2 regions of the Sutcliffiella horikoshii genome follow, and region 2 is predicted to be linked to the other one. Evidence: predicted binding sites of a transcription regulator. Region 2 holds the regulator's gene; the other holds the start of a gene.
The links. Region 2 encodes LexA, which represses DNA repair genes until DNA is damaged. Its sites were predicted from a motif close to CGAACATATGTTCG; they were not measured.

Region 1: the regulator LexA is predicted to act here: its motif matches at 2,465-2,478, upstream of K7887_RS13415 (Y-family DNA polymerase).

Annotation. Positions count from the first base shown of each region.
Region 1 is NZ_CP082918.1:2,605,654-2,609,871, reverse strand. Features, by position in the region: gene K7887_RS13440 (SDR family NAD(P)-dependent oxidoreductase) at 1-98, shown strand, start outside; gene K7887_RS13435 (DUF3221 domain-containing protein) at 150-752, shown strand; gene K7887_RS13430 (ankyrin repeat domain-containing protein) at 835-1,593, shown strand; gene K7887_RS13425 (hypothetical protein) at 1,569-2,084, opposite strand; gene K7887_RS13420 (YqzH family protein) at 2,166-2,363, opposite strand; gene K7887_RS13415 (Y-family DNA polymerase) at 2,548-3,804, shown strand; gene K7887_RS13410 (YolD-like family protein) at 3,846-4,169, shown strand; gene K7887_RS13405 (HPr family phosphocarrier protein) at 4,217-4,218, opposite strand, start outside.
Region 2 is NZ_CP082918.1:1,991,904-1,996,121, reverse strand. Features, by position in the region: gene tkt (transketolase) at 1-1,101, opposite strand, end outside; gene K7887_RS10120 (DUF896 domain-containing protein) at 1,193-1,423, opposite strand; gene K7887_RS10115 (YneB family resolvase-like protein) at 1,469-2,143, opposite strand; gene lexA (transcriptional repressor LexA) at 2,282-2,893, shown strand; gene K7887_RS10105 (DUF421 domain-containing protein) at 2,927-3,550, opposite strand; gene K7887_RS10100 (nucleoside hydrolase) at 3,651-4,218, opposite strand, start outside.

The DNA of each region.
Region 1 (4,218 bases), 610 kb from region 2:
TTAATCTTCCTGGTTGGATGAACATGGCCAGCAAACTGTATCAGGTGTTTCCTGGTGTGGTGGAAAAATTCGGCGGCAAGGCCTTTCGACAAAAATAGTGTAACCTTTCATTGTCTTATCCGTCCAATTGAGCAAGAGGTGAAAAGAGGATGAAAACAATAAAATTCATGTCATTGCTGGCTTGTTTCCTTCTTTTATTCGGTTGTGGAACAACAGGTGGAAACGACAATAGCAGTTCAGGATCCAATCCTGGTTCTGATGAAGAAGCGCCTAATGAAGAACCGGTGGATGTTGATGATCAGGCAGTGGAGGACTTAACAGGCTATATCGTTTCAATTTCAAATGAAGGTCAAACACGTATTTTAGTGACAGGTCAGCACCCTAGTAGCGGCGGTTCAGGCACCTCTGCAACTATGTATACCCTTGAAGAAAGCACAAAAGTGGAAAACTCTGCAGGTGAGCCGTTGGAAGCAGCTAATATTATGGTCGGAATGAAAGTGACTGTTTGGAACTCTGGCATTGTAGCAGAATCCTTTCCAGCCCAGTCTGGCGCCATTAAAGTGGTGGTGGATGAAGAGCAGGATGAATTAGAACAAAAGGCTATTGCCAAGGCATTAGAAGAAGTGGAAGCCGGGTATCCATGGCACGTCGAGGAAGTGACGGAACAGGGTGAGGGCTTGTATAAGGTAACCTTGAAGAACCTGTTGGATGACAGCGAGCCAGTGGATATTGAGGTGGAAGTGAAAGAGTGATAGTGGTTCTTATGAGAGACGTCTTGTATGATTGGTGCAGGGCGTTTTTTTGTTCTACACATGAAATGGAGGCAACGTACATATGAATTTTATCTTAGAAGACGAGGATTTAGGTATCGAGGTCATTAAAGCAGTACAAACAGGTGATGTTCCAGCTCTTGAGCGTTTACTTGCTGCTCATCCCCACCTTGCCACGGCAAGAATTATCCCCAAAGGCTATCATGATGAAAAATCTGACGCGTTCGGAGTATCCCGCACTTTGCTTCATGTGGCGACCGACTGGCCTGGTCACTTTCCGAACGGAGCAACCGTTGTACGCACATTAGTGGAGGCGGGAGCAGAAGTAGATGCTAGATTTACTGGTCATCACACAGAAACACCTCTTCATTGGGCTGCGAGCAGCAATGATGTGGAAGTGAGTCAGACGCTTCTTGAAGCTGGTGCGGACATAAATGCCACAGGGGCAGTAATCGCAGAAGGAACTCCACTAGACGATGCGGTAGCATTTGGGCAATGGGAGGCAGCCCGCCTTCTAGTAGAAAGTGGAGCACAGACAAATCTCTGGAATGCCGCGGCACTGGGGATGCTCGATGAAGTGAAAGCATACTATGAAGGTGATCAGCTTCCTTCCGCATTTGAAACCACTCAAGCCTTTTGGTTGGCATGCCATGGTGGTCAATTGATGGCGGCAGAATACCTTTTCGGCCAAGGAGCGGATCTCAACTGGATTGGTTATGACCACCTTACTCCACTTGATGCTGCAGTTCGCAATAATACAGATGTGAAGCTAATCGAGTGGCTCCGTGGGAAAGGCGCTTACTCTGCAGGGGAAATCGGGTAAGGTCCTTCTTGTTCAGGCTTTTTGGTTGAACTCTTACGAACATACTTCTCCCACATACCTTGGAAACCATACATCAATATGGATTTTATTAAAAATAGCCCATATAGTTGATGACGGTTCATCTTTTTCATCTTAAATATCCCTATATTTTCAAATAGAACATTAATGGGATAAACGAAAACGGCATCCACAAATGCATTCAAAAGGAAATACAAATAGAATCTTCCGTATGTAAGGCGTAATATCCACAGGGAACCAGCAAAGAACGGACCAACTATAAAGGCAAATTCATTCACAAAATAGGGCGGGATTTTTTTATAGATGGTCCACCATTTATACTTTTCCGCCACAATGCTCTCTAATGCAATTAATATAGACATAAATAATGTTCCGGGCAAAAAACGTTTAAAGTGCTTCCACCCAAGAAAAGGGAGTGTCAGAATGGAGATGAATACCATTATCCATAATACGAGCACAGGCTTTTTCTTCATGATGTCGCTCCTTTTCTAGATGAACTCTTCTTTTATCTTGTGTAATTACACCGGATTTATGAATTATTTTGCCATGTGCTCTTACCATTTACTTAAATACTCATACACCACATCCTGGACCACTTCAAACACATCCAATGCAGGATCTTCGGAAGTTAGTTGATTTACTTCACTTGCCATTTTTTCATACTCTTCCTCATTAAGCGGAACAGATTCAAAATCATGCTGATATTGAATAAAACAATTTCGAATCATTTTTTTTACTAAATTTCTCTCCATTTTCGCTCACCTCATTTCCTTTATTATAAAGGTTTTACCCACTTAACAAGCACATGGAAAAGGCATTTGTCGAAATATGTAGTGGAATTTACCATTGAAACCGAACGTATATTCGCTTATTATTGGGTATATACTACTAATGCGAACATACTTTCTGTTTAGTGAGGTGTGAAGGTTCGTGGACATGGATTACAGCAAGATGCCAAACAACAAGATTTTATGTGTAGATATGAAAAGCTTTTATGCCAGCTGCTCTGCAGTGATGATGGGACTCGATCCGCTCACCTGCTATTTGGCAGTGGTTGGAGATACGGAACGACAGGGGAGCGTCGTACTTGCGGCCTCTCCCATGCTGAAAAAGGAATTTGGAATCAAGACAGGTTCCCGCCGATTTGAGATTCCAAATGATGAACGTATCCATATTGTAAACCCAAAGATGGCAACTTATCTGCGCATCTCCACAGAAATCACCAGACTCTTCAACCGATATGTCCCAAAGGACGCCATCCATACCTATAGTGTCGACGAAAGCTTCCTGCAAGTCGACGGGGTAGAGGCACTTTGGGGAGATGCAACCACGATTGCTGAAAAAATCAAAGAGGACATGGAGCGGGAATTTCAGCTTCCATGCGCCATCGGAATTGGCCCAAACATGCTCATGTCAAAGCTTTGTCTGGATCTTGAAGCAAAAAAGAAGGGCATAGCGGAATGGACCTATGACGATGTAAAAACCAAACTTTGGCCGCTTTCCCCTCTCAGTGAAATGTGGGGAATTGGATCCAGAGTACAAAAAACGTTAAATCGAATGGGAATTTTCAATGTTGGACAGCTCGCAAATTACCCCCTCGAGCTGCTGGAGAAAAAATTCGGCGTGATGGGAAATCAACTGTACTATCATGCCTGGGGGATTGATTTATCAGAGCTTGGCGCCCCCATTATTCAGGGGCAGATCAGCTTCGGCAAAAGTCAGATTTTAATGCGCGACTATACAGACCCGAAAGAAGTGAAACAAGTCATCTTGGAAATCTGTGAGGAAGTCGCCAGAAGAACACGGCATCACCGAAAAGCCGGCCGTACCATCAGCCTTGGAATCGGCTACAGCCGCGATGAACTTGGCGGAGGATTCTATCGCTCCCGAACGATGGAACGAGCAAGCAACGTCACAATGGACTTATACCGTACCTGCCTCGAACTGTTTGACGAAAATTATGAACCAAAAACCGTCCGGAAAATTGCCGTCTCCCTCTCTAACATCGTGGAGGACAGTGAAATGCAACTGAGCCTGTTTGAACTCGAACAGCCAAAAAAACGCGAACTAGGCTATGTAATGGACACCATCCGCGGAAAATACGGAACCAATGCACTATTGCGGGCTGTGTCCTATACCAACGCCGGAACTGCAGTTCATCGAAGCAGATTGGTTGGTGGGCATAAGGCGTAGAGAATTTGTTATAGCAAGAAACGTAAGAAAGGATGTTAAGGATGATACGAGATCGCGGAACCATTAAATGGACGTCCATGATGCTGCCGGAGCATGTCAAAATGCTGCGCGATTGGACCAAAGAGGATTTATACCAAACCAAGCCGGAGATTGATGAGCAGCGGCTTGAGGAAATGAATGAACTGTTTTGCGAAGCGATGGAAACGGGTAAGGAAGTAACCATTACCTATTATGAAAAAAGAAGATACCATCTGTTTGTAGGAGCGGTGCATCATCTCGATGCCTATCAGAGGCGCTTGCATGTGGTGGATAAGTTTGGCGAAGCAGGCTGTTTATGTGTAGATGATATTTTGGATATTTCCTGATAAAACAAAAACATCCTTCCCAATAAATGAGGAAGGATGCTCCATTATT
Region 2 (4,218 bases):
AGCGTTCAGAACCTCACCAGAAGAAGCACGGGAAGCTAAGCTTTTTCCTTCTTCATAAACAGGAATCTCGGAATCCCATCCTTCAGGAAGTTCACCTTTCATTGCTGCTTCAAGCTGTTTTCCAAGCTCTGGGTATTTTGTTTTATAAGCATCAAATAGCTCATTCCATTCCGCTTCCACTTTTGCACCTTTATCTGCAACCGTTTCACGGAAATGCGTGTACACTTCTTCCGGAACATGGAAGTCGTTCTCAAATGTCCATTTATATGCTTCTTTAGTTAATTTCAACTCATCTGAACCTAGAGGAGCACCATGAACGTCCGATTTACCTGCACGGTTTGGTGAACCATAACCGATAGTGGTCTTCACCTCAATCATTGTTGGACGGGACAAATCACTCTGTGCTTCTTCCACTGCAGCAGCAATTTCTTCTAAATTGTTTCCATCTTCCACTCGGATATATTGCCAGCCGTATCCTTTGAAACGCGTTTCAATGCTTTCAGAGAAAGAACGATCAAGGTCCCCATCAAGTGAGATATCATTAGAATCGTAAAGAACGATAAAACGGCCCAATTTCAAGTGAGATGCAAGAGAAGCAGCTTCTCCAGATACACCTTCCATCAAGTCTCCATCTCCACAAATACTGTATGTAAAGTGATTTACTAATTCCATATCTTCTTTATTGTATGTAGCTGCCAAGTGGCGTTCTGCCATTGCCATTCCGACACCCATTGCAATTCCTTGTCCAAGTGGACCAGTTGTTGCATCTACACCAGGAGTATGACCGAATTCAGGATGTCCAGGAGTTTTACTTCCCCATTGACGGAATTCTTTTAAATCATTCATAGAAACGTCATATCCACCTAAATGTAAAAGGCTATAAAGTAACATAGAACCGTGACCTGCAGACAGTACAAAGCGGTCTCTATTGAACCAGTTCGGATTCTTAGGGTTGTGATTCATAAATCTTGTCCATAAAGAATAGCCCATAGGTGCAGCACCCATTGGCATTCCTGGATGCCCTGAGTTAGCTTTTTCAATTGCATCGATAGATAGTGTACGAATTGTGTTAATGGAAAGTTGATCAATATGTTGTGTCATCTTTTCCACCCTTTCTCTCTTTAACTTATTTTTATTGGAAAGATTCTATTTTATCATAGATAGTATGTTCCAATGTTCTGAAAAAAAGCAATTAATGCTTTAAATTCTTTTTAGTATCCTTTAATTTTTCCGGAGTGACATCATTTCCTTCCGGATCCACGATTGTGACACCTTGCAAAGTATTTTCCATGGAAGCTCGGAAAGTCTTGATATACTCTTGACGAAGCTTTTGTTGTTCAACTGTTTCTTCCTTTGTAAGGCCTTCGCTTTTGGCCTTTTTTGACAGTGCATTAATTCTTGCTATTTTTTCTTTTGATAACATAGAAAACTCCTTCTTTCTTCCTTGTGAAGATATGCTTTTATCTTACTAGAGCGGTTCTTTTTTTACAAGCAAACCGGTGTCGTTCTCTTCTATATACTCCCGATAGCGTCTGTTTACAGTAGCTTTAGAAACGTCATATCCAAGCCCTCTTAATGTGGCAGCGATTTCATGAAAAGTAAGTTTGTTGTTACGAAGTTTGACTATCTCTTCAATCGGCACCTCAATTTTCTCGCGTCCAGGGCTCATATGGATGTTTGTCAGGTTTTTTGTGGGGTCATATCCTCTTTTCACCGCACGTTGCATGCCTCTTTTTATTTTCAAATTATGTAGCTTTCTTTGGTATTCCTCAACTATTGCCACAATATCCATAACCATCGAATCAGAATCTGATAATCTCAATTCCCCATTATCCGTTATAGAAAATATCTTTATTTCATGTTTTCTCAACCAATGTAAAAAAGCGATTTTTGCATTCCCTCTGCCAAGCCTTGTTTCATCCTGGATTAGAAGAACATCAATATGCTGACTTGAAATAAGTTCGATTATTTGAAAAACACCTTCACGATCCAAATCATATCCGCTCGCCTGTTCCTCCACAATCTCGACGATTTCTATATCTCGATGTGCCGCTAAGGAAACTAACTCTTCCCTTTGCCGGGACAGCGACGTTTCTTGTGTATCTTTTTTTGTACTCACACGGCAATAAATGATTCCCTTCATGTATGTTTTCCTCCACCATTCTTTTAAACTATTATTATCAAGCGAACATATATTCTTGTCAATAATTCGAACTTATGTTTGTATTTTATACCAAAACATGCTATACTATCACTAATATAAATGATAGAGGTGCGGAATATGAAACTATCAAAAAGGCAACAGGACATATTAGATTACATAAAAAAAGAAGTCCAAGCTAAAGGATATCCACCTTCCGTCCGTGAAATCGGGGAAGCGGTTGGACTAGCTTCTAGCTCCACTGTACACGGGCATCTTGCTCGACTTGAAAGCAAAGGTCTTATTCGCCGAGATCCCACTAAACCGAGAGCCATCGAAATTATGGAAGATGAACTTATCCCTAAGATTTCTGCCGTCAATGTTCCGATCATCGGTAAAGTAACCGCGGGTCAACCAATTACAGCCATTGAAAACGTAGAGGACTACTTTCCACTTCCTGATCGCTATGTTGCACCAGACGAGCAAGTTTTCATGCTTGAGGTTATGGGGGACAGTATGATCGAAGCCGGAATCCTTGATGGGGACTATGTTATCGTTCGTCAGCAACAATCCGCTAATAACGGAGACATCGTTGTTGCCATGACTGAAGAAGATGAAGCTACAGTCAAACGTTTCTTTAAAGAAAAGGATTATATCCGACTGCAGCCGGAAAACTCTACATTAGAACCTATCATTGTCCGAAATGTGAGCATTCTTGGTAAAGTTATCGGTGTATATCGTAATATCCATTAAAAAAAGCCGTATACCGGCTTTTTTTGTTGGTCATTAATCCAGTTTCTCATCTGGACTTTCTTTTAATTTATGTTTTCCATTCTTAACTTCGGTAAATAGATTTCCTTCTTTCTCATTATCAAGACGGCTTGGTTTGCTTGAAGGATTAATCATTATTTTTAAAAGTTGAATTTCTTGATAGAGGAGATTCCATTCTTTCCTGGTTATCGGCTTAGCTTGTTCGTTTAACTCAAATCCTAATTGCCCGTTCGGCTCTAGAGTGGCCCACTTAACATCACTTATACTAGATATACTATTCTGTCTAAGTTTCATCTCCAATTGGTCAATGGTAAATCTTAATTTCTTTAATGTTTTTTCATTTAATTTTCCATTTTCTATTAGTATCTTGGATTTTCCCGTAATCAACTTTTCAAAGATGTCGGATTTTAGTTGTAAGAACTCCATTAAAACCAGTGTTACTACAAGAGTGATACCTACACCAAACGTTACCCAAATACTTTTACCTGCTAAAGGTTGAATTAACAGAGAACCGATACCAATCATTATTACCACTTGAGCTAAAGTCATCTGTGAAATGGACTTTCTTCCTGCAATTCTTAGTAAAAACGTTCCTATTATAGTTATTAAAACCGCTTTCCAAATCCAATTCAGATCCATTAACTCATCACCCCATCTAACTACTATGTTTTTATAATAATCACATCACTGTTTTTTATTCAGCAATTAGAAAATTGGGGCTAGCAGTAATTTTAAATATTTATCGGCTTGCGTCTCTCAAATTCACCCTTGTAAAGTCAGCAATAAAATCGTTATAATCAAAATCCATCACTATAAAATGTTTCCGTTCAGGCTCTTTGTAAACCATCCTTAAGTCCGCTATGCTTTGCCCTCTGTTTCCGTCAACAACTGCAACCCTTACATCTCTTTGAATTGTATATGTTTTATCCTTATTCAATAGATAATATAGGGTGAATACATCATGCACTGGTGAACCATCTATACCAGGCATCACCTGGTCGTAAAATGTAGCATAATAATTGGTGACAGTTGGAATTAGATATTTGTACGGACTACTAGTTTGATTGAAAATGAATGTCGCAATATCCCTAGTAATTATAGCCCTGTTTGTTACATTTAGTGGGGTTATATATACTTTTTGCGCTTTATTCAAGATTACAGAAGTAGCAATTGGGTCTCCCCAAAAGTTGGCTTCCGCAACATCTGTTACGTTACCAGGAACCATGAATGCTCCTCCCATAAGATATACCTCTTTAACCTGGTCCATAAGTTCAGGCCGGAGATTGTAGGCGAAAACAAGAGATGTC